Regions from separate parts of the Bradyrhizobium sp. USDA 327 genome, predicted to be linked through region 1. Evidence: riboswitches for the same ligand, from Rfam matches in the RefSeq annotation. Region 1 holds a riboswitch; each other region holds the start of a gene.
What was found. Region 1 has a riboswitch for cobalamin ahead of ABIA42_RS08510 (DUF1636 domain-containing protein). Riboswitches for the same ligand answer to the same signal wherever they lie in the genome.

Region 1 (7,525 bases):
CCGGCTCCTCGTCCGGCGTAAAGCGCGCAAGATCGGCCTCGGCCCGAATGGTCGCGAAAGATTGCCGGTAGATCGCCGCGCCGTCGGTCTCGTAGGTGTGCGGCATCAGTTCCCTCCGACCAGGATCGAGGGATCGCTGACGATATCGGCGCCGCTCAGCCCGCGCAGGACCGGCTCGTCGCGGGTCGAGCCGTCGCGGACGAGATTGAAACCGGCATGCGTCGCAATCAGCGTGACCGCAGCCGTACCGGAATGGGCGCAGCCCTTGCCGCAGCCGGAGACGTGGAGCCGCACATCGGCGGCAATGCGCGGCGCCAGCGCTGCTGCGAGTGCGCGCGTATCGGCGTGAGCTTCCCGGCAGCGCGGCGCGCCGCTGCAGGCGATCACGCGCAGCGCCGGGTCGTACGGCTCGGTGATGAGGCCCGCCCCACCCGGCATCTCGCGCTTGCCCTCGCTGAGCACCATCCGCCAGGGCGTCATGCGCAGCGCATGTCCGCAAGCAGAGAACTGACGGAGCGTGGCGTACAGCATCTGCCCGAACGCGACGCCGACCATCGCGCCTTGCGGATAGTGCCCGGGCCGCGCCGCGGCCATGACGGGCGCCGGCTCGGTCTCGCCGCGCAGCGATTGAGGCAACGCCGCACCGGATGCGATGTGGGCCGCCATGCGCCCTCGCCCGTCCCTCGCGCCGCCGGAGATGATGAACCAGCTTGCGAGCGCCAGCGCCGTGCTCACGGCCTGTCCGCGTGCGACGGAGCGGCCAAGCCTTGCGCCGTCGGCTCGCACCAGGAGACGACCCGAGCGATCGCGCTCGATGCGTATGTCGGCGGAATCGCCAGCCAGAACGCGCGACCTTCCGTCATCGATGGCGAAGCCGAACTTGGTGGGAAGCACAAGGCCGGAATCGGCGAGCGCCTCCTCGAGCTCCGCGGCGAGCGACTGCGTTTCGTCGCCGTTGCTCCAGAACGGCGTCACCAGGATGTTGCGCCGAGCTTCGATCTCAGCGTCGGGGTCGAGCAGCTGGAGCTGCGCAAGGCCGTCGAGCAACGGCCGATGGCTCTCTTCCTTGACGCCCCTGATCTGGAGATTGGCCCGGCGTGTGACGTCGATCAGACCATTGCCGAAGCGTTCGGCCAGTTCGGCCAGCCCTGCAATCTGCGACGCTTCAAGTCGCCCGCCAAACGGACGCACGCGCACCACGAGCCCATCACCCGACAGCATCGGGCGCAGCGCGCCGGGACACCAGCCCTTGACCGCGGCCGCGCTCATGAAGCCTCCCGCAGTGCCGCCGCGATCGAATTGCGGCGGGTTCGCCAGAGTGAGGCGTCGTGCAGGCGTGTGAAGCAGATTTCCATCGCGGCGAGCGCGGACGGATTTTCGCGGGCCATGAAGGCCCGGACGTCGTCGTTGCCGAGCGTGGCATCGTAATAGAGGTCGAACAGATGTGGCGGCACGGCGCCGGCGAGGTGCGCGAAGGCGGCCATGTGCTCCAGCGTCGCGGTGATCTCGGCGGCGCCGCGAAAGCCATGCCGCTTCATGCCGGCGATCCAGGCCGGATTGGCCGCGCGTGCCCGGACGACGCGTGAAATCTCCTCCGTCAGCGTGCGCGCGCGAGGTTGCTCGGGGTGTGTCGCATCGAGGTGATAGAGCGATGGTCCCGCCGCGCCGAGATGTGCCGCAGCCGCAGCTACGCCGGCTTCATGCGCGGCATAGTCGGCGGCAAGCAGCAGATCGGTTTCAGGCAAGTCCTGGATGTGGACAAAAGCGTCTGCGGACGCGAGACGCGACTCGATGCCGGTACGATCCGGCTGCATCGCACCATCTGCCGAGAACGCCCAGGACGATGCCGACAACCAGGCTTCGCCGGCCGCATCGCGTGTCTCAGACGTGAAGGCATCCGGGATAGCGGACAATCCAACGCCGTAGTGTCCAGGCCGCGGCGCGAACACGCGGGATGCGCGGTGGCGGTACGGATTTTCATCGCCCTCCTCCTCGCGCGCCGCGAGCGCCTCGGAGGCGGCTTCGAACAATTGCGCCAGACCCGCGAAGACATCGCGAAACAGGCCCGACACGCGCAGCGTGACGTCGATGCGCGGACGGCCGAGCTCGGCCGGCGCGATGATGTCGTAGCCGATGACGCGGCCGGAGGCGTGATCCCAACGCGGCGCAAGGCCGGCCAGGTGCAGCGCCATGGCGAACTCCTCGCCCGCCGTGCGCATCGTCGCCGAGCCCCAGAGATCGACGATGAGGCCCTTCGGCCAGTCGCCATGATCCTGCAAGTGACGGCGGAGCAGCTCTTCCGCAAGCTTGATGCCTTGCGCATGCGCGGACGGCGTCGGCACCGCGCGCGGATCGACCGCGAAGAGATTGCGCCCGGTCGGCAGCACGTCCTGGCGTCCGCGATAGGGTGAGCCCGACGGGCCCGGCGCAACGCGCCGGCCTGCCAGCGCGGCAAGCAGCGCGTCCCGCTCCGCATCACCGCAGGCGCCGCGGCCGAACACGTGCAGGCCGTCGCCGAACTGGCTCTCCTTGAGATCGCAGACGAAGCGATCGATCCGCGGGATCGCTTCGGCCGGCGCTGCCGAGGCATCGAGGCCGAGATCCTCTTCGAGGCCGGCGGCACGGGCCTCGTCGCGGATCGCGGCGATCAGGCGCTGGCGGCGGGCGGGATCGAGACCGTCGGCGGTCGAATATTCATCGAGCAGCCGTTCGAGCCGGCGCAACCCTTCCGGTACCGCGGATGTTTCCAGCGGCGGCGGCAAATGGCCGATCGTGACCGCGCCGATGCGCCGCTTGGCCTGCGCGGCCTCGCCGGGATCGTTGACGATGAAGGGATAGATGACGGGCAGATCGCCGGTCAGGGCTTCCGGCCAGCACGCAGATGACAGCGCCACGGATTTCCCGGGCAGCCACTCCAGCGTGCCATGCGCACCCATGTGCAGGACGGCGTCACAGCCGTGCTGACTGAGCCAGAGATAGAAGGCGACGTAGGCATGGCGCGGCGTGCGGGCGAGATCGTGATAGTCGGCATCGCGCGAGGCCGCTTCGCCGCGTTCCGGCTGAATTGCGACAATCGACCGACCACATTCGATCGCGGCGAAATGGAACGCGCCATCGCGGCAGCTCGGATCGTCTTCCGGCGCGCCCCAGGCCTGCGCGAGATCGTCCTGCAAGGCCTGCGGCAGGCGCGAGAGCGCCGCCCGGTACTCGGCGACATTCCAGATCAATTGCTGCTTCAGCAGCGTCTCGCCGAGCGCATGAACCGGAGCGACAGCGTATCCGGCCGCCGAAAGATCAGACACCAGGGCCTCGACCGAAGCCAGCGCATCGAGACCAACCGCATGCGCGATCTGGTGCGGCCGGCCGGGATAGTTCGACAGCACGATCGTCAGCCACTTCTCGCCGGCCGGCGTCTCGGCAAGGCGTCGCCAGGCCGCGACGCGCACGGCGACCGCCGTCACACGCTCCGCATCGGGCGTGTGCGCCAGATGCGAGAATTGCAGATCCGGATCGCGCATAGCGGCCGATTTGAAACTCATCACGCCCGCGAACAGGCGTCCGTCGACCTCGGGCAGCACCACATGCATGGCGAGGTCGCCGGGCGACAGGCCGCGCAGCGACTCCGCCCAGTCCTCGCGCCGCGCCGTGGAGAGCGCGACCTGAAACACGGGGCATGTCGCGGCATCGAACGGCGTCGTGCCGTCATCGCCGATCGCAGAGAACGCCGTTGCATTGACGATCGCGGCTGGAGGATCCTGCGCAAGATGCGTGCGTAGCCAATCCGCGACGCCCGCGGCCTTCAGCGAGCTGACGAATACGCCATACGCATCGAAGCCGCGCTGGCGCAGCGCCGCGATCAGGGCATCGACCGGACCGGTGTCCGCAGCCGTGAGATAAGAACGATAGAACGTCACCAGCGCGCGCGGCTTCTTCTCGGCGCCGGCCGGCGCCGCAATCACGCCGCACTCGGGATCATAAAAGCCCATCTCGGGCACGATCATCTCGCCGACGACCGGTCCCGCATAGAGGCCCGAGGCCAGCGCAAGCTGCGCGATCGCCGCCTGCGCCGCGACCGGACCACCGGTGTCGCAGAGTACCTTGAGCCGGCGCAGCGTCGAGACCGGCAAGGTCGAGTACGCATCGAGCCGCGCGTCGTCGCGGCCATCGGCCGGCAGCACCGCCAGCACGATGTTGCGATCCTTGGCGAGTTGCTGCAGGGCCGCGAGCCCATACGGCCAATAGGACTCACCGCCGATCAGCCGCACCAGGATGCCGCGCGCCTGCGACAGCGTGCGCTCGATATAGGTGTCGACCGACAGCGGATGACGGAGCTCGGCGAGATTGGCGAGCCGCAGCGACGGCAGGCTGCTCCGGCCACGCCGCCAGCCGGCCGCGAACGCCGCAAGATCGGAATCCGAATACGAGAGCACCACGAGATCGGCCGGGTCCTGGCCGATGTCTCTTGGCGTCGCGGTCTCCTCGAGACCACGGCTCTCGCGGAAGACGACGTGCATCAGATACCAAGTCCTGCCTTGATCGCAGCCTCGTCGATATCGCCATGCTCGCCGATCACGACGAGCTTCGACTGCCTGACACCTGCGCCCCAGGGCCTGTCGAACTGGTGGCGCACACGCTCGCCGACCGCCTGCAGCAAGAGGCGCATCGGCTTGCCCGCGACCGCGATATAGCCCTTGGCGCGCAGCACGTTCTGCTCGCGCGCCAGGCGCTGGACCGAGGCGACCAGCGCATCGATATCCGCGACTTCCGGAAGATCGATCACGACGGAGGCGAAATCGTCGTGCTCGTGCTCTTCCTCGCCGTCATGATGCGACGGGCGCGCGGCGAGATCGTTCTCGGCGGCAGCGCCAAGGCCGAGGATGACGCGCGCATCGATCGCACCGTCGGTGACGGAAAGCATCGGCACGCGGCGCGGCATCTCGGCGGCGATCGCCGCCCTGGCGGCTTCGATCCCGGCGCTGCCTGCAAGATCAGCCTTGGTCAGCAGCACGATGTCGGCGCAGGCGATCTGGTCCTCGAACACTTCCGACAGCGGCGTCTCGTGATCGAGATTCTCGTCCGCCGCGCGCTGCGCTTCGACGGCAATCGGGTCCGGCGCGAAGCGGCCGGCCGCAACAGCCTCGGCATCGGCCAGCGCGATCACGCCATCCACCGTGATGCGTGAGCGGATCTGTGGCCAGTCGAATGCCTTCAGCAGCGGCTTCGGCAACGCCAGGCCCGAGGTCTCGATCAGGATGTGATCGGGCCGCACCGGGCGCGCCAGCAATTTCTCCATGGTCGGAATGAAATCGTCGGCGACGGTGCAGCAGATGCAGCCATTGGCGAGCTCGATGATGTTCTCCTCCGGACAATTGGCGTCGGCGCAGGACTTCAGGATCTCGCCGTCGACGCCCTCGCTGCCGAACTCGTTGACGAGCACGGCGAGCTTCTTGCCGCCTGCATTGGCGAGCAGATGCTGGATCAGCGTGGTCTTGCCGGACCCGAGAAAGCCGGTGACTACCGTGACCGGAACTTTTGCGAGCGAGTTCATTCGGCGGCCTCCGGCACGACGGCAATGGGGGGAATGCGGGCAAGTGACTGCTTGCGGAATATTTCCGGCCTGCTGCGCCAGGGCACGAGGCCATCCGGCGCCGCCGCATAGGCCGCCGCGCCCGCGACCACGTCCTGCGCATTCGTCTCCGACAGGCGGCCATAGACATAGGACCAGCGGCCGGGCGCGCTGAGCGCGACCGAGCAGCCCTGGCTGCAGGCCGACAGGCATTCGACGGGAACCACAGTGACGCCGTCGGGCACGCCCGCGTCGAGGATCGCACCATGCAGGCGCTTGCCGGGCGTCGTCTCGCCCTCGCCAAGCGTCTGGCCGGCGCGGCAGGTGATGCAGACGTGAAGTGTGACGGTCATCGCCTCTTCCAGGATAATCAGCGGGAGGCGAGAGGCACACGGACCCTGACTCAAGAGGCCGTTTCCCCGTCGCGGAACACCCCGTCCGCCGGTCCAAAACTCTTCGCGCTGGCAGGTCTCCCGGCTTGCGGAGCAGGGCTTTGCCCTTCGATCCCCGCCTTCCCGATTCCCGGGGGAATCAGTGGCTTCGGGCATCTCTCCGGTCACGGTCGCGGGGGCGGCTGCATTTTGGACCCAAATCCTGCCGATTCGGACCCTATCGCATTCCCTCTTCGCCTGTCATAGGACAGGAACCAACGCCGGGCCACCATTTGCCCGTGGCTGCCACTTGTCAAGCCGAAGGACTGGACCGATGACGCCTGAACCGGACACCCGAACGGGCGAGGAAACCGACGCCCGGCACGCCCAGAAAATGGCGAAGAAGAAAGCCGCCCGCGACAAGATCATGGCGACCAAGAGCGGCGAAAAGGGCCTGGTCATCGTCCACACCGGCGCCGGCAAGGGAAAATCCTCCTCGGCCTTCGGCATGATCGTCCGCTGCGTCGCCCATGGACTCCCCTGCGCGGTCGTGCAGTTCATCAAGGGTGCCTGGGACACCGGCGAGCGCCGCCTGCTCACCGGCCATTTCAGCGAGCTCTGCCAGTTCCACGCGATGGGCGAAGGCTTCACCTGGGAAACGCAGGACCGCGCCCGCGACATCGCCGCAGCGCGCGCCGGCTGGGAGAAGGCCAAGGAACTGATCCTCGATGAGAGCTTGCGCATGGTCGTGCTCGACGAGATCAACATCGCGCTGCGCTACGATTATCTCGACATCACTGAGGTGGTCGACTTCCTGACCACGCAGAAGCCGCCGATGACGCATGTCGTGCTCACCGGCCGCAACGCCAAGGACGAGCTGATCGAGATCGCCGACCTCGTCACCGAGATGACGCTGGTGAAGCACCCGTTCCGCTCCGGCATCAAGGCGCAAGCCGGCGTCGAGTTCTGAGACTCTTCGGCGATGACGCGCGCATTGATGATCCAGGGAGCCGGCTCGGACGTAGGCAAGTCGCTCATCGTCGCCGGCCTTGCGCGTGCCTTCACGCGGCGCGGCCTGCGCGTGCTGCCGTTCAAGCCGCAGAACATGTCGAACAACGCGGCCGTGACCGTCGATGGCGGCGAGATCGGCCGCGCCCAGGCGCTACAGGCGCTCGCCGCCGGCGTCGAGCCGCATACCGACATGAACCCGGTGCTGCTCAAGCCCGAGACCGATGTCGGCGCGCAGGTCATCGTTCACGGCAAGCGCATCGCCACGGCGCGCGCGCGCGACTACGCGGCGATGAAACCGTCATTGATGGGCGCGGTGCTGGAGAGCTTCGAGCGGCTGAAGGCGCGCGCCGACCTCGTGTTGGTCGAAGGCGCCGGCAGTCCAGCCGAGGTGAACCTGCGCAAGGCCGACATCGCCAATATGGGCTTTGCACGCAAGGCGGACGTGCCGGTCGTGCTGGTCGGCGACATCGACCGCGGCGGCGTGATCGCGCAACTCGTCGGCATCAAGACGGTAATCGACCCCGACGATGCCGCGATGATCCGTGGATTTGTCATCAACAAGTTCCGCGGCGATCCC
Region 2 (7,525 bases), 1.8 Mb from region 1:
CGGTCTACAGCAATGTCAATGTAGGCGGGGCGACTTGGAACGTGTTTGAAGGCGAAGGCTCCGATGGTCACAAGGTCATCTCATTGCTGCGCACTTCGAAGACCAACAGCGGGACAGTGGACATCAAGAGTATCCTGCAGTGGATCAAGTCGAAGGGGTACTTTGGCGACATAAACGTCGGTAGCGTCCAATACGGCGTCGAGATTACCTCGTCCCCGGGGGGAAAGAACTTCAATTTCAACAACTGGTCCGTGACTTCGAAGTGAAGTCCGCGCGGGCGGTAAGGTGAGCTGCGCTATGCCAATGAGCCACGCTGACTGACGGCCTTGGCTTGCCGCTCACATCCCGACCGCCACGATCCCGGCCTCAACCGAACCTATGCCGAGATGGCAAGCCATTACGGCACGGCCATCTCGCAGCCCGGCCGCGGCGCCCAAAAGATAAGGCAAAGGTCGAAGTTGCGGTGCAAGTCGCGCAGCGATGGATTTTGGCGCGGCTGCGCAACCAACGCTTCTTTTCGTTGGCGTGACCTGCCACTGAGCATTTCCTCCAGAAGGATTCAGAGTCCGCCCCGAAGAAGGACGGACAGATGAAGCGAGCAAGGTTCACGGAAGAGCAGATTATCGCAGTGTCGAAGGCGCATGAGGCCGGGGCGAAGACGGCCGACCTAGCTCGCAAGCACGGGGTCTCCGAAGCGACGATCTACAATTGGAAGGCCAGCTCGCAATGGTTGGCACGCAAGATCGCCGCGATGGGGCATACCGTCCGCATTATTCCGGCTCAATTCGTCAAGCCTTATGTAAAGTCCAACAAAAGTGACATCATCGATGCCGCAGCGATCGCGGAAGCAGTGACGCGACCAACAATGCGCTTCGTCGAAATACGGTCGCCCGAACACATTGACCTGCAAGCGCTGCATCGTGTTCGCGATAGGATGATTTCGCAACGGACGTGCCTCATAAATCAGATGCGCGCTTTTTGCCTTGAATATGGGATCGCTACTCGACTCGGGAAGCGTCCGAGGGAGGGTGTTTCCTCCCTTCGGCCATCACCTTATCCGTTGACCGTCGGCTACTTTTCTGACTCAATCAAGCCGTTTATGGACCGGTCTTAACAACCTCGGGGGCGGCATGGATTCGATCCTTCGCGTTCTGATGCCCTTCTTCGGGCCGAAGAACTATTCTGAGATGCTCTAGAAGAACGCTTTGGCGGATTTCTGGCTGACCTTAGCCTGCTCGTTCCTGGTGAGGTACGATCCTTGGATTAACGGTCTTTTCTTGCGAGTTGAGCATCTGCCCGGCGTCAAGGAATTCGCCACGGCTATTAAAGCTCCTGAGGTGAACGTGGGCGGCTTCGCGCTTGCTTTGCTGGTGCTCATCTTCAGCAGGGTCACCCGATTCCATGATCGGATTTCGGACATATTTAAGATCAGGGCGAGGTTCGACCGCGCTAACATCCTTCTCCCTCTGGCTGTCATGTCGGGTGCGCAGATGTCGGCCCGTCAGGTGGCAAATCTCAAACGCGACCGCCATCCCCTCGTGAGAGCGACGTTCTACAAATACGCGTCCAGCCGAAGCGAACATCCGCTCGTCGACAAGCACGACATCGAAAGCGCATTGGAGGCTTGGCACATATTGGGTTGCCTTGGAGTGGCTCTTCATACTCACAGGCTTCGCGGTCTTATCCGCCTTCGCCAGGGCAGCTTGGTTTCTGATCATTTTTTGGACCGCCTCGATGGCCGCGCTTCTATTTATGCATCTTCGGTATGGATTGCTGGAACGAAGGGCGGATCCCCAGATCCAACAGATAGCCGGGAATGCCGAGGCAAGTGCAGGCAACCGCCAAGCATTCACAGAGGCGGCCATCTGATGTGGTACAAGATCGGGAAGGATATCATCGTCCGGAGCGAAAACGCAGCCAAGCCGGAAACACAGAGTTGGGCCTATCTTAAGAAGCTGATCTCGCGTCTCGAGCCAATTCATTCCAGCTTCGACTTTGGCTGCGGCAAACTGCGTTACGAACGGGCAATAGCCAAAACCACCGGCGAACTTGCGTTGGTGGATTCGGAAGTGCAGCTTTCAAGGGGTCAAATGATCCGCGGTCGTTCGACCACCATCCGCGATTACGTCGGCAAATCAAATCACGTCCACGCCCTCACCGTGGGTCAGTTTGCCTCCCATGACCGGAGATACGACCGCGGCTTCTGCATAAACGTTCTTTCTGTGATCCCATCGGCAAGCGTGAGACTTGGCATCGTTCAACTGATGAGAGCTAAGCTAAAGCCAAACGGCACTTGCTTGTTTGTGACGCTCTATCGCAATTCTGATTTTACAAGGATGCAGAATCTCCCGAATTGTCAACCATACGGCAACGGCTTCCTCATGGACTCGCTTAGGGGCCATTCCTTCTACGGCCTCATCCCGCCGGACGATCTCGCCGGATTGGTTAAGCGTGCAGGCTTCTCGGTCGAGTCGATCGTGCTGGATGAAGGCTCCGCATACCTGTGGGCCCGAACTCCGGACGGGCGACCTGGACCGATCAATTTCGAAATCCGTGAAACTGCGGAGAACTTTCAGATTCGATCTCAGCCAAGCGTGAGCAACCGCAGCTCGGCAAGGTAGACCAGGCCGGCAGAGACGGCGCTTGGATCCTGAGCAGCAGCCGCGGGGGCTCAAGTCACATCGACGACCTGTCCCGCTTAGGTTCGTCTGCTTCCGATAGTCGGCGATCTGCTGTCTGTAGTGGCCGATGCTCGGCGCATCCGGAGCCACGTCGCTCTTCCAATCGACGACCGCGTCGATGGCGCCGGCCTCGTCGAACGCGATCGCGTCAACCTGTCCGGAGAGCAGGACCTTGCCGCCTTCGTGAGTCTGGCTTCCGAACAACGGGAGCTCGGGGGCGAGACGCGGTCGCGGCGTCACGACGTCCGGAAGAGCGAGCGTCCGCAGCACCGTGGCGGTCAGTTCGACGGCGCTGATGCCCATCTTCGGATCCTCCGCCGGTTCGTGCCCCATCTGCCGGATCAGTTCCGCAGCCCGCGTTTCAAGTCCGCCCTGGCGTCGCAGGCTTCTCCGGTCAGCACCTCCTCGATTAGCTTGTGAAGGATGGTGCCACGCGTCGAACTTCTGAGAACGGCAGCAGGCTCCGCAGCGCCGGTTTCCGGAATTTCCCCGCTTTCGATCTTCGCTTCTGGCTCGTCCACCTGATCAAGTTCCCTCCGGCTCGGGCGACGCCAGATCACGGTCTTGCGCACATCGAAGATAGCGGTCGCCTCGGCGGCGAAGGTCTCGCGGGTCTGCCCGTTCTCTAGCGGCGTGACGTTCCTTTCCTTCGCGGTGCCGACGTCGTTCGGGTTGATCGCCGGGAGACCAGCCAGGCCCAAATCGACGAGCTTTGCCCAGCACTTGTCCGACAGGTCGGCGGAGTGCCTAGGCAGGATCAGCAGGTCGCGCGCCCGGGTCGCGGCCACGTACCAGAGGCGTACGCGCTCGCGCCGCTGCTGCTGCCGCGGTGACGGTGTTGCCCCACGGATTGGCCGAGGAGACAATCACGGATTGAGCAGTTGCGGAGGCTGTGCGGACGCCGATCCCGCTGCGGCGATCGAGGCCAGCACGATTCCTAGCGTCAATGCTGACCCGGACAGCCAGCGCTGTTTGAGCAGGATTGAAGTTGACGCCGAAACTCGCGCCGGCACGGCTACTACGTTTGAAATGAAAACGGTGATGACCACGGGCGAAACAAAAAGCCGTCACGCACATTCGCCGTGAGCGGCAGCCGTTCGCCCCGAATGCGGCAGATCTCGATCGGCTTTGCAACGTCTTGGAGCACCCCGCCCCTGCGTCAGTCCATGACCACGACCGGCAGCAAGGTTTCCTGGCTCGCGGGTTGACGCCTCCGACCACCTTCCCAGGTTCGAACGAACGAACCCAATGGCCCAACTGTCGTCGGCTCGCCGCTTACAGTTGCGGGGGCAGCTTCGGCCTTGTCCGTGAGGACGCACCGTATTCCCTTGATACGCCTTTCGGCGCTACCGATAACCAGACTGAAGGCCCCTCATAACCGAGTCAAGCAAGGGGCGTGAATCGAGTGCTGAGTGACACAACATGTGACAGTTTAGCCCGTCCTATTCGTGAGAGTGCGTTTTTCTAGTCCGATTGATGTGGCCGCACATCTGCTCTGACGAGGCGCACAGGATTGCCTTCGGCTTTTCACCGCCTGACGACCCGTACTTTGCAACGCGCTTGAGGGATAAGTTGGGCGAACGGGGGGCGGACGCCCCGCCGGTCAAGGACTGAGCGGCAGCAGCGCGCCGGGCAAGCCGCGGATCAGGTCGGCTTCGGGACATGCCGCGGCGAACGCAAGGCGAATGCGGCTCGTGGTCTCGACCACACGGGCAGCGAGTTTCAAGAGACTCCGCCTCGACGGCATTTGCGATGTTCGTTTCGATCTTCTCTAGCAAGATCGACCTGATCTGAGGATCGAGGGGCGACTCCGACGTCGAAAGCCCAGCCAAATGTCCCAGCTCTTTGATGCGGCCGTGATGGCCGGCTCGGGTGCCGTTTACATGTCTCAACCGTTCGCACAGTGTATCGAAGCCGGCTTGTCCGCCTATGATCGCCCTGCCTGTCGTGCTGAGCATGTCCGGTGTTAGCCCTGCGAGGTACTTCACGCTGACCCTGAACCGCGCGTCGCGATCTGCAAGGCAGAACGCCATTGCGACGATGGCGTCGAACAGCGCGGAATTCGAGAGGTCATGGTACTCCGCGGGGAGAAGCTTGCGCGCAGCCTGCTTACGGCTAGGGTCAGGGTGAACGAGACCAACCACGAAGTCGAAGGCTTCTTCGTCGGGAATCTCGACGAGAGATTGCTCGAAATCGCGCAAGTCGACGGTCGGAAGGAGCAGATGCGCCAACAGCTTCAGGCCGAACGGCAGCAATTGCTCCAGCAACTTGCTGGATCGGCGGGAGATGTCCGGCGCGCGGAGGATGAGGCACGGCTGTTCGAAGCCATGTTCGCGCAATTCCAGGCCATCCGCGACTCTGGCCTGACCTGCTTTGGATGCGGCGAGGAATTGGCTGCTTTCGATCGCAAGCTGGCGGAAATCGGCAAAAATATCGAAGACGCCAAGCGGAATCGCGATCCCAAGCTCGTTGCCGATCTGGAGCGCCTAGCCGCGGAGGTCAAGACGGCAAACCGGCTCAAGACCGAGACACAGGATGCGTCGACCCGGGCACACAGCGCGAAAGACAGGGCCGAGGGCGCGTATGAAGACTACATGAAGAACAATCGTGAAGTCCTGGCGGTGGCACGTCGCGCCCGCGCGCGCCAGCTGCTGGACGGATTCCCGCAATCGAGGGAGATGAGCGACTACCGGTCGAAGGTGGCCGAAATGGCGGCTCAGTCCTTGTCGGACCGCATCGCTGGGCTGACGGCGGACCGTGAAAACCGTTCTACCAACCGGCGCTCCACCCTGATGAGGGAAATGACGGGCGCCGTGAACAAGCACGGGCAGGACTTCTATCTCGTGCCGCCGTTCACCGCCGAGGAGGCGACGCCGTCGGCCGTCGAGCAGTGGGCGGTCGCCGAAAAGGACCGATTGGATGGGCATGAATTGGTCCAGTACGCGGAGCAGTGTCGGAACGCTGAGACGGAGATGACCTCGGCATTCCGGGACGACCTTCTCCATCGGCTCGACGATGCCTTCACCGGCATCAAGTCCACCCTGAACGAGCTCAACCGCCACCTGAAGGACCGCCAGTTCCACGGGCGCGACTACTACTCGTTCAAGGCGCTCGAGGCCCCGACCCACGTCGCGCGCCGCCCTAATGGACGTCATTGCGGACAAGCTTGCGAACGAGGCCGAAAGCCGCGAGACAGCGCTCGAAAAGGTTGCCGCTCTTGCTAAGCGGGTGAAGTGGCTGCGGGTGGCGAAGCTCGCAACGACGTCGGCGGCTTCGATCTATTTCGGCGTTCCGCCGGTCGGGGCCGCCGGCGAGTTCTTCGAACTCGGCAGAAAGATGTGGAGCGAGGGCTTCGGGAAGAGCGATGCCGATGCGGCGAAGAAGGCCGTCGGCGATGCCGTCAAGGAAGGCGGCGAGCTTCTAAAACCGAAGGAGGAAACGTCTCCTCCGAAGGAAATTCAGGCTCTGCGCGACACGCTCGAGCAAACCCTTGAAGAACTCGGTATCACGCTTGTCGTGTTGATCGACGATCTCGACCGCTGCCTGCCCGAGACAACGATCTCGACGCTCGAAGCCATCCGCCTCTTCCTATTCCTCAAGAACACCGCCTTCGTCATCGCTGCGGACAACGACATGATCAAGCACGCAGTCCGCAAGCACTTCGCGGGCTTCGAAAATGACTTGATGGTAACGAACTACTTCGACAAGCTGATCCAGGTTCCGATCCGCGTGCCGCAACTCGGCACGCAGGAGGTCCGCGCATACATGATGCTGCTATTCGTGGACAACAGCGACCTGCCCGAGCCCGACAAGGAGAAGATTCGCGCCGCCGTGATCCGTCAACTGAAGAGCACTTGGCAGGGCAAGAAGGTGGACCGCGCGTTCGTCAACTCGCTTGACATCGGCTTACCGGGATCGCTGGTCGGGCAACTCGACACTGCCGAGCGGCTGTCTTCGCTCATGACAACGGCGTCCGGAATTGTCGGCAATCCCCGCCTGATCAAGCGCTTCCTGAACGCGCTATCGATCCGCATGACCATCTCCAAGGCGCAGGGTGTGGGCGTGGATGAGGCGGTCCTCGCTAAGCTCCTTCTGTTCGAGCGCATCGGCGACGCCAAAGCCTATGCCGAGCTCGTCAAGAATGTGACGACGGACGCGGAAGGAAAGCCCGCGTTCCTGAAGGACTGGGAGGAGGCAGCGGCCGCCGGTCGCGACCTGGAGACGAAGGATCCGTGGACCGGCGACTTCGTGCGCGAATGGCTGGCGCTTTCGCCGCCGTTGCATGACGTCGATCTCCGCGGGGCTCTTTACGTCAGCCGCGAGCATGCGCCGCTGATCACTCCTGAAGATCGCCTGTCCTCCGACGGCGCCGAACTTCTCGCGGCGATGCTCGAACATCCGGAAATGTCAGCTCGGTTGAGGGACCGCCTGGTCCGGGTGCCCCGGATCGAAACCACAGTGATTATGGATCGACTTCTCGAGCGCGCCCGCAAGGAACAGGAGTGGGGCGCGCCGCAAATACTTACGGCCTGCATTGCGCTCGCCGATGCCGATCCGGTCCAGGGACCGCGTTTGGCGGCGTTCCTCGAGGCGCGCCCTCACCAGCAGATTCAGCCTAGCATCGTGCCGAAGATCAGCGACCGCCCTTGGGCGGCGTCGCTTCTTGAGGTGTGGGGTTCGTCGGGCGACGTTTCTAAACCCGTGAAGAACGCCATCAACAAGACGAGGGCGAATGGGAACGTCGCAGTCTAGCGGGGGCCCGGGCCCGGGCGTCCCGTTGGTGCCGCCTTGGACGCCGGCCGCGCCCCAGGATCCGGTGCCACCTCCTCCGGAGCTTCCCAACG
Region 3 (7,525 bases), 1.4 Mb from region 1:
GATGATCCCGCTTTGGCCGGCTGGTCAGATGCGCTCTACACCATTGCCGGATAGGTGCTCTACACCACGAATTCAACCTATCTGCCCTGAGGTTCGCCACGGCGGATAACGTATTTGCCGTCCCTTCGGGATTCCATATACGGCTGCCGGCGGCGTAGCGCAAATTGTACAATTGGAACGCTTGCCACAGTAAGGCTACCGCACGGAGTGGCAGCGGGCGGAAGTAAGGCTGATCCGGAGCACCGCTGCCAAGGTTCGAAGTGGACGCCGGTCACTGTAAAAGGGCAAAGTCTCGTCCGATCGAAACGCGGACGCCGGACACAATGTCGTAGGCATGCTCGACGAACACGTCGTCGCGCCCGACGCCATAGCCGCCCATGCAGATGAATGCCATGACTGGCGAGGACGCCGGTGAATGTCACGGGCGTGAACTGAGAGCATTGGCCGGTGTTGAAGACCTTAAACTTCCGTGGGGGAAAGTGCGACGCCCTTGCTAACTCAGGAGAGCTCGTCCTCACGGAATGCTCGAAAGGCGATGTGGACGGATTGGCTCATGCAGGCGGTGTTCGAAGCTCCAAAACATCGGCGAAGATTGTCCAATCGCGGACTCGCCTTTGCCGGCAGAAATCGGTCTCCGCCTGCTGAGCTGCAGCACTCAGCGAGGCGGCATCGACCTTAAATGCTGCCTGGCACGCACGATGCTCGCCGCCGGCATCGTCGCAAACGATCTTCATAAACCGGACGCTAAATGAAGGCATGCCCCTCTCTTCGTGTGGTTTGCTTATCCACTATTCTGCCATTCGCGCGGGGAGTATTTGATTTGCCTCAAGGAGCATCCCAAGAGGTCTGTCCGATCCTCCGAAGATAGGCCGAAAGTCCGCCGTGAACTTTACGAGCTGTCCGCGATAGTCTTGTGAACGACTGCCGCAAGTGCAGGCTTATCGCGGGCTGATTTCTGCCATGCGCCGGCGGGCTACGCGCGCAAGCGATCGCTGGGCAATGACGCCGAGAACCCCGAACTTGCATCGGCGGTCCACCTGAAGACGCGATTGCAGAAGCCGATCATTACACTTGTCCTAGCCCACGTTTCGATAAGCCCGGTCCAGGACTTCAGCGCCAGAGCTTAAGGTCAGGATCAGCGCCGGCAAGGCTACCGAATGAAAGGCGAAGCATCAATGACCATCGGCGTGCACGGAGCAATGGCGAAAATGTTGTCTTAGCCATGGGCGTGAGTTGCGCCTCAAATCAAGGCGCTGGTCTGTTGCAGAGAACGCGAGGCGCTCGCTGAAGCGCGAGTTCGGAGCATGTCGACAGGCGTCTGCGGCTGGTAGCGGTCACGAGCCACCGATCCCGGACGCGCACAACTTTTTGACAAGCATCAATGCTGCAGCGGCTGCCTCTGATAGAAGTGGTCTTCTAGTAAGGTCAGACGCACGGCAGACAGCAATGCTTGACGCCCATGATGCTTTCATGCCCGGGTACCCGCGGCCGTTCCTAGGACTGCTGCCAGACGCAGCCGCAGCCGCGCGGCGAGCCAATGACCGGCCACATGATAAATTGCGCCGACTTGCGATGGCATCTACTTTATCGGCCTGCGGGACGGCCCTGCTATGCGCTCAGAGCGAAGCTACGCCCATCTAAATGCGCGCGTGAGGAAGGCCACCCACACACAACCAACACGATGACGCCGGAGGACAAGGAGATGTGTCTCACCAACAAAGGACGTGACATGACAGACGGCCGGACCATTTACCCTGCCCGGGCCGGATTACTGGAGCTGCAGTCCAGTAAAACTGGTGCAGCACATCTACAAATATCAATGGCCGAGGCCTTGAGCTGATCCAAATCAATTCGACAAAAGCTCAGATGTCGTTTCCTGGCGCAGATCCAAATATTTCAGTTCGCGAGCGGATCATGTTCCGTCACAACAGCGCAAAGCCGATATCCCTCCGCCGCGGCTGACGCGATCGAGACGCGGGTCGTCCGAACGATATCGGCGTCGGCCTGTCCGCGCAGAACCCAAGCGATGTGCGCAGTGTTAACAAGGTATCTGAATTTGTCACCCCGCAGCTATGAACACCGGCCAGGATCTAATGATCTGACATGGGAGCAGCTTGGAAAGGCGCCGCCCTTCGATCAGGATCTGGAGATTGCCGTGATCGAGGGTAATTCAATTCACCGGGTGGTCTTTCCTTGCCGCCGGATCTTCGGCGGATGGATCAACGCGAATACCGGAGAGCAAATCGCGGTGCGGCCGACGCATTGGCGTATGTGGCCCGGATAGCGCCGTTATCCCAAATGGATTGGTGTGAGTTGGGGTACGGACTGCCTTCGCCGTCCTCTCTTCTGAAACTATCTCGTGGATCGAATGAGGGAGCCTGACGGCATCTCCGAGCGGACCGAATCCGCGCCGAGTGCCTTGCGGTGTCCGTCAAGCATTAGTTTTCTCATTGCTGTCGCGGCCGTTGCCAACGTGCCCATGAGCGACAAATCTCGGCGTAAATTTCCAAATCTCAACCTATACGGCCGCGTACCACGGCATGATTAGCTGCAATACACTTCTGCTTACATGGGTTGCAGATTTTCGGCGAATGTTGTCGCCGTGATCGAGCAGCCGGCAATTCTACCCCGGCCAACGAAACTAGCGCAACGCGTCACCGTCTTTTCTCCGAGACCGTACCTTCCCCGGTCCACGAAGTGGACCGGGCATCATGTCGGCGGCAATGGTAGCCTCGATATTGTGGAAAGCGCAAATCACCACAACCGAATTAGCTTTGTTGAGAACAGACCGGAGCTCGGGATCAACCGATTTGCGGATCGGATGCAGCGCGCAGTTCGCGCGCGGCAGCGACCATGTTGGTGAGCGCCGGCCGAACCTCCTCCCATTTGCGCGTTTTTAGGCCGCAGTCCGGATTGACCCAAAGCTGCGAATCCTGCAAACGCGTCCGAGCTAGCACCATCAGCTCCTTCATTTCGCCCGTCTCGGGGACGCGTGGAGAGTGAATGTCGTACACGCCCGGTCCGATTTGATTTGGATATTCGTACTTCCTGAACGCATCCAGTAGCTCCATTTTCGATCGCGACGTCTCGATTGAAATGACATCCGCATCCATTGCAGCGATCGCACCGATGATGTCGTTAAACTCTGAGTAGCACATATGTGTATGGATTTGCGTTTGATCGGTAACGCCCGATGAGCAGAGGCGGAAGCAATCTCCGGCCCAATCGAGATATGCCTTCCAGTCCGACCGGCGCAATGGCAATCCTTCGCGGAGTGCAGCTTCGTCGATCTGTATTATGGCTGCACCGGCATTCTCGAGATCGCGGACTTCATCGCGCATCGCGAGCGCAAGCTGACGGCAGACCTCGCTTCTAGGAATATCATCGCGAACAAACGACCAGTTCAGGATCGTCACCGGTCCGGTCAACATCGCCTTCATCGGCTTACCAGTTAGTGATTGCGCGTAGCGCCACCATTCCACGGTGATCGGCTTCGGCCGCACTACATCGCCAAACAGGATCGGGGGCCTAACGCAGCGCGAACCATAGGACTGAACCCATCCGTTCCTTGTAAATGCGAAGCCGGCGAGTTGCTCGCTGAAGTACTGCACCATGTCATTACGCTCGAATTCGCCATGCACGAGGACGTCAAGACCGATGTCCTCCTGCCAACGTACGGCGCGGGCTATCTCCTCTTTGAGGAACCTGTCGTATTGCTCCTCGCTCATCGCACCTCGCGCATGCGCCGCGCGAGCATTTCGCACCGCTGCGGTCTGCGGAAACGATCCTATCGTCGTGGTAGGAAAAGCCGGCAGTCCAAAGCGTTCCCTTTGGATCTCGGAACGACGGGCAAACGGGGTGGCGCGCTGGCGCATCGTCTGATCGATCGCCCTCATTCGGACAGCGACGTTGGCATTATGGATCTTCGGCGAGGTCCGGCGGGCAGTCGCGGCGCATTCCGACTCGGCAAGAGCTAGCCCAACATTCTGGTCGCCTGCGAGTACCCGCGCCAGGATCGCAAGCTCACGCATCTTCTGAACCGAGAAAGCAAGCCAGCTCTTGACGTCGGACGCGAGCCCGGTCTCGAGTTCAACATCGACCGGCACGTGAAGCAGCGAGCAGGACGGAGCGAGCTGTACACGGTGCCTGCCAAGCTTCGCAATCGAGGGCTTCAGCCGCTGACGGAGCGACGGCAAGTTCGACCGCCACACATTGCGGCCGTCGATGACACCGAGCGACATGACGAGATCACTTCGGCCGTCAGCAATGATCTGATCCAATAGTTCTGGCGCTCGAACCAAATCGACGTGCAGACCGGAAATTGGCAGGCTCAAGGCAGTATCCAGATTGTCGCCTAGGGCGCCGAAATAGCTCGCAAGCATGATCTTGATAGCGGGTCCCTCCTTTGCGAACCGGTTATAGGCGTGCAGCAACGATTGTCGCGCCGCCTCATCCAGATCAAGGACCAGGCAGGGCTCATCAAACTGAACCCAACTTGCCCCTCGTTTGGCTAATTCATGCAGAAGGTCGATATAGACAGGTATCAGATCATCGAGGAGAGAGAGGGGCTGGAACGCGCTATCGGTACTCTTGCCGAGCTTTAAAAATGTGACCGGCCCGATCAGGACAGGGCGGGTCTGAAAGCCAAGAGCCCTGGCTTCCTCATACTCTTCGACGGGTTTGCGAGAGCACAGTCTGAACGCCTGTCCCCGGTAAAACTCGGGAACCATGTAGTGGTAGTTGGTATCGAACCACTTGGTCATTTCCTGCGCGGGCACGCCAGATCCCCGCGTACTCTGGTCGCAACTCGCATCCTGATCGCCGCATTGCGATCCGCGGGCCATGGCGAAGTACGTCTGGAGCGAAACGGATTCTCCGCTCGAGGCGTAGATCTCCGGGATGGCGCCAACCATGACACTTGTATCAAGCACCTGATCATACAGCGAGAAGTCGTTTGACGGAATGATCGTGACGCCGAGCGATTTTTGACGAGCCCAGTTCGCTGCGCGTAGGCCGGATGCGTCTTCGTACAACTGCTGTTCACTAATCTTTCCAGACCAGTAGCTTTCTAGAGCGAGCTTGAGCTCACGCCTTGGGCCGATGCGTGGCGTTCCGAGCGTAGCAACTGGAAGAGAGAGAGGAGACATCGCGTTAACCCCTGTTGGGGACAAAGGCCATGGCGGACGCAGGCAGGAGAAGTCGCGCGTGCGACGGCTGCTTGGCGTACCACCGAGACACCCCGCCCGTGGACCAATATATTGTCGGGGCCGGTCTCCTGGCTTGCTGGTCATCGCTGCTGTCCGGCCTTCCCGAAGCCGTGCAGGCTTCAGTGACATCGTTGGACAGCGGCTCGCCACTTACAGTTGCGGGGGCAGCGCCGGCATTTGCACCGGCTTCCCTCTTAGCTCCGGATCAATGGGAACCGGAGAACCTCGACGACTTGGATTATCGGCACGAGAACTCTTCCGTCAACCTCTCAGATTATGTGCAAGCTAATCTGCGACATCTGCTAGCCGAATGACCGTGCATCTCTGTGACTTACCACCATCCAGAAACATTCTCTAATCAGAGATGTCATAATCAGACATATCCTTCTCAGATACCGGAATAGCATCCGGAGCTGCCTTGAGGCGGAGCCGCACGCTAGATCGATGAAAGGGACAGAAGCAGCCTTCCGGCGGGAGTACCGACGTTTCTATCAGAATGCTTTCGATGCGGCCTTGCGATTTCCAGAGTTTCGCCCAGCACCTCGGCTAGCCAGCTATTCTCTCAACTAAAGGATCTGCAGCGAATAGGCCAAGGCACGTGGCGGAATTTAGCAACATACGAGGCGAGGGGTTGATTTGCGTGCCACCCAGACTTCAAAGCCGGGATCAAGCCGGCTTGGTGCCGCTGGCAATCATGCAGCTCGAACGCCGGCGGCACGATAGCGAACCACACAGCTCAATAGCGGCAAACGCACTTCCGTCCATCAGGCATCCGGCATCGAGGCGTTCAACTCTTCTGCTAAATATCCGGTGCGGGACAAGGATGCACAAGCTGCGGCGGATACACTGAATAGGAACACCGAAAACGTGCAAAGGTCAGAAAGTCGACAAGAGCGACACAAACTCTGTGAAAATTTCCGCCTATTGCCTGGCACGAAGAATGCAGACCCTCGGCATGCCCAGTCTCCTCCTGCTGGGCAGGTCCAGCTCAGCCAACTGACGCAGTCGCTGTCGGGGAAGTTAGCTGCGCATGACATACAGGGAGCGCCTGATCGCGCGGGACAGCCAGCGGGTGCCACGTCGCATCCCGTAAACTTCTTGCGATGGCTCATAGCAGGTTCGAGGTTGCCTGCTTTACAAGATGTTTGGATGAAACGCGATAGGCCGAGGGTTATGAAGAGAATGTCTGGAAGACCCGCGCTATGGCTTTGCTTGGTCGGATTTTTAATCTGCCTCGCCTGGCCGGCTGCCATGAGCAATAATATTCGGGCCAGCGACAGCCCCCTTGTCGAACGATTGAAGTCAACTTGGCGAGCGCAAGATGGTGAGACGATAGAACAAATTATCTCCAATGTCTCGAAGGTGGCACAGTTCGTGCCTCAAATGTGGGGCGTTATTGAACTTGGCCAAAACGACTTTATTTTCGTTTCGTGGACCAGACACCGGGACAACAAATCGGACGAACAGTACGTTATCACCTGGAAGATCGCCCTCGACGGCACGTTTGAACTTGCGTCGACTTATGCGAAGCCGATGGAATTGGGCTGGCGCGCCCTGGCGCTCTCCCTGATCGCCAGTGAAGTCGCAGATGGCGAAAGGGACGCAAATCTTCGCTTTCTGCATGATCCGGCCAACTTCAACTTCGTGGCCACCCCGCAAGGCCGGCTCGGCGATCTTCTGCGGCAGGGCCGCTGTACTATCATTGAACCAGTTGGAGTGGACTACTTACCGAAGCGGAATGGCAAACCGGCCGAGACGGGTGACGTGTGGCGCGTTCTGCTCTTGGTGAATTGTAGTATCCAAGGACCACGTTATTTTGCACACAACGGGGTCATCACTTTCGAAAAGAGAGAAGGACAGGATTGGGAGCCACAATCCTCCTTTGCCAAGCGCATCGCGAAATTTGCCCCTGGCTCCTGGTTCCAACGCACCGAGCCAAATGAAGAGGAAGACTTAGGAGAGCGAAGGCCCGAGTAAACTGCCGCAGAGCAACATCGCGCCGCAGTTCCTCCATGGCCCAGTGCCTCGGACCGACTGCAAGACATACGCGCTCGGCACTTGCTTTGTTTTAGCTTCCGCAACGGTCCGGGTGCCTTTCTCGCAGCAGTCCGGCCCGTCGCAAGAAGGTCGGCCGCGCGATTGCGTTTGTTCCGCCTAGTGTCAGCGGCGCGCACGAGCTTGCGAGATGTGGTTTTCCCGCCTTCACTCCAGCCGGTGTGAGGACACCACTGTGCGTGAGTATAGCAACGTCGAAGGCACCAGGAACTGGGTGTGAGACGAAACCGGCGAGGAAGTTACCGGGAGACGTTCACCGGTAG

Region 2: linked by a shared signal. The riboswitch ahead of ABIA42_RS00355 (transposase) and the one ahead of ABIA42_RS08510 (DUF1636 domain-containing protein) in region 1 are both predicted to bind cobalamin.
Region 3: linked by a shared signal. The riboswitch ahead of metE (5-methyltetrahydropteroyltriglutamate--homocysteine S-methyltransferase) and the one ahead of ABIA42_RS08510 (DUF1636 domain-containing protein) in region 1 are both predicted to bind cobalamin.

What each region holds. Positions count from the first base shown of each region.
Region 1 is NZ_JBGCCW010000001.1:1,882,745-1,890,269, reverse strand. It holds gene ABIA42_RS08530 (precorrin-8X methylmutase) at 1-106, opposite strand, end outside; gene cobG (precorrin-3B synthase) at 106-1,269, opposite strand; gene cobN (cobaltochelatase subunit CobN) at 1,266-4,514, opposite strand; gene cobW (cobalamin biosynthesis protein CobW) at 4,514-5,548, opposite strand; gene ABIA42_RS08510 (DUF1636 domain-containing protein) at 5,545-5,919, opposite strand; cobalamin riboswitch at 6,012-6,232, opposite strand; gene cobO (cob(I)yrinic acid a,c-diamide adenosyltransferase) at 6,272-6,907, shown strand; gene ABIA42_RS08500 (cobyric acid synthase) at 6,920-7,525, shown strand, end outside.
Region 2 is NZ_JBGCCW010000001.1:74,183-81,707, forward strand. It holds gene ABIA42_RS00330 (hypothetical protein) at 1-266, shown strand, start outside; partial or broken gene ABIA42_RS00335 (IS21 family transposase) at 348-526, shown strand; partial or broken gene ABIA42_RS00340 (hypothetical protein) at 590-664, shown strand; partial or broken gene ABIA42_RS00345 (transposase) at 722-1,012, shown strand; gene ABIA42_RS00350 (hypothetical protein) at 1,206-2,621, shown strand; gene ABIA42_RS00355 (transposase) at 3,023-3,469, opposite strand; cobalamin riboswitch at 3,845-4,047, opposite strand; gene ABIA42_RS00360 (transposase) at 4,285-4,407, opposite strand; gene ABIA42_RS00365 (hypothetical protein) at 4,808-5,905, shown strand; gene ABIA42_RS00370 (P-loop NTPase fold protein) at 5,826-7,433, shown strand.
Region 3 is NZ_JBGCCW010000001.1:513,334-520,858, reverse strand. It holds gene ABIA42_RS02230 (hypothetical protein) at 272-394, opposite strand; gene ABIA42_RS02225 (hypothetical protein) at 552-758, opposite strand; gene metE (5-methyltetrahydropteroyltriglutamate--homocysteine S-methyltransferase) at 2,802-5,147, opposite strand; cobalamin riboswitch at 5,248-5,450, opposite strand; gene ABIA42_RS02215 (nodulate formation efficiency C protein) at 6,459-7,184, shown strand.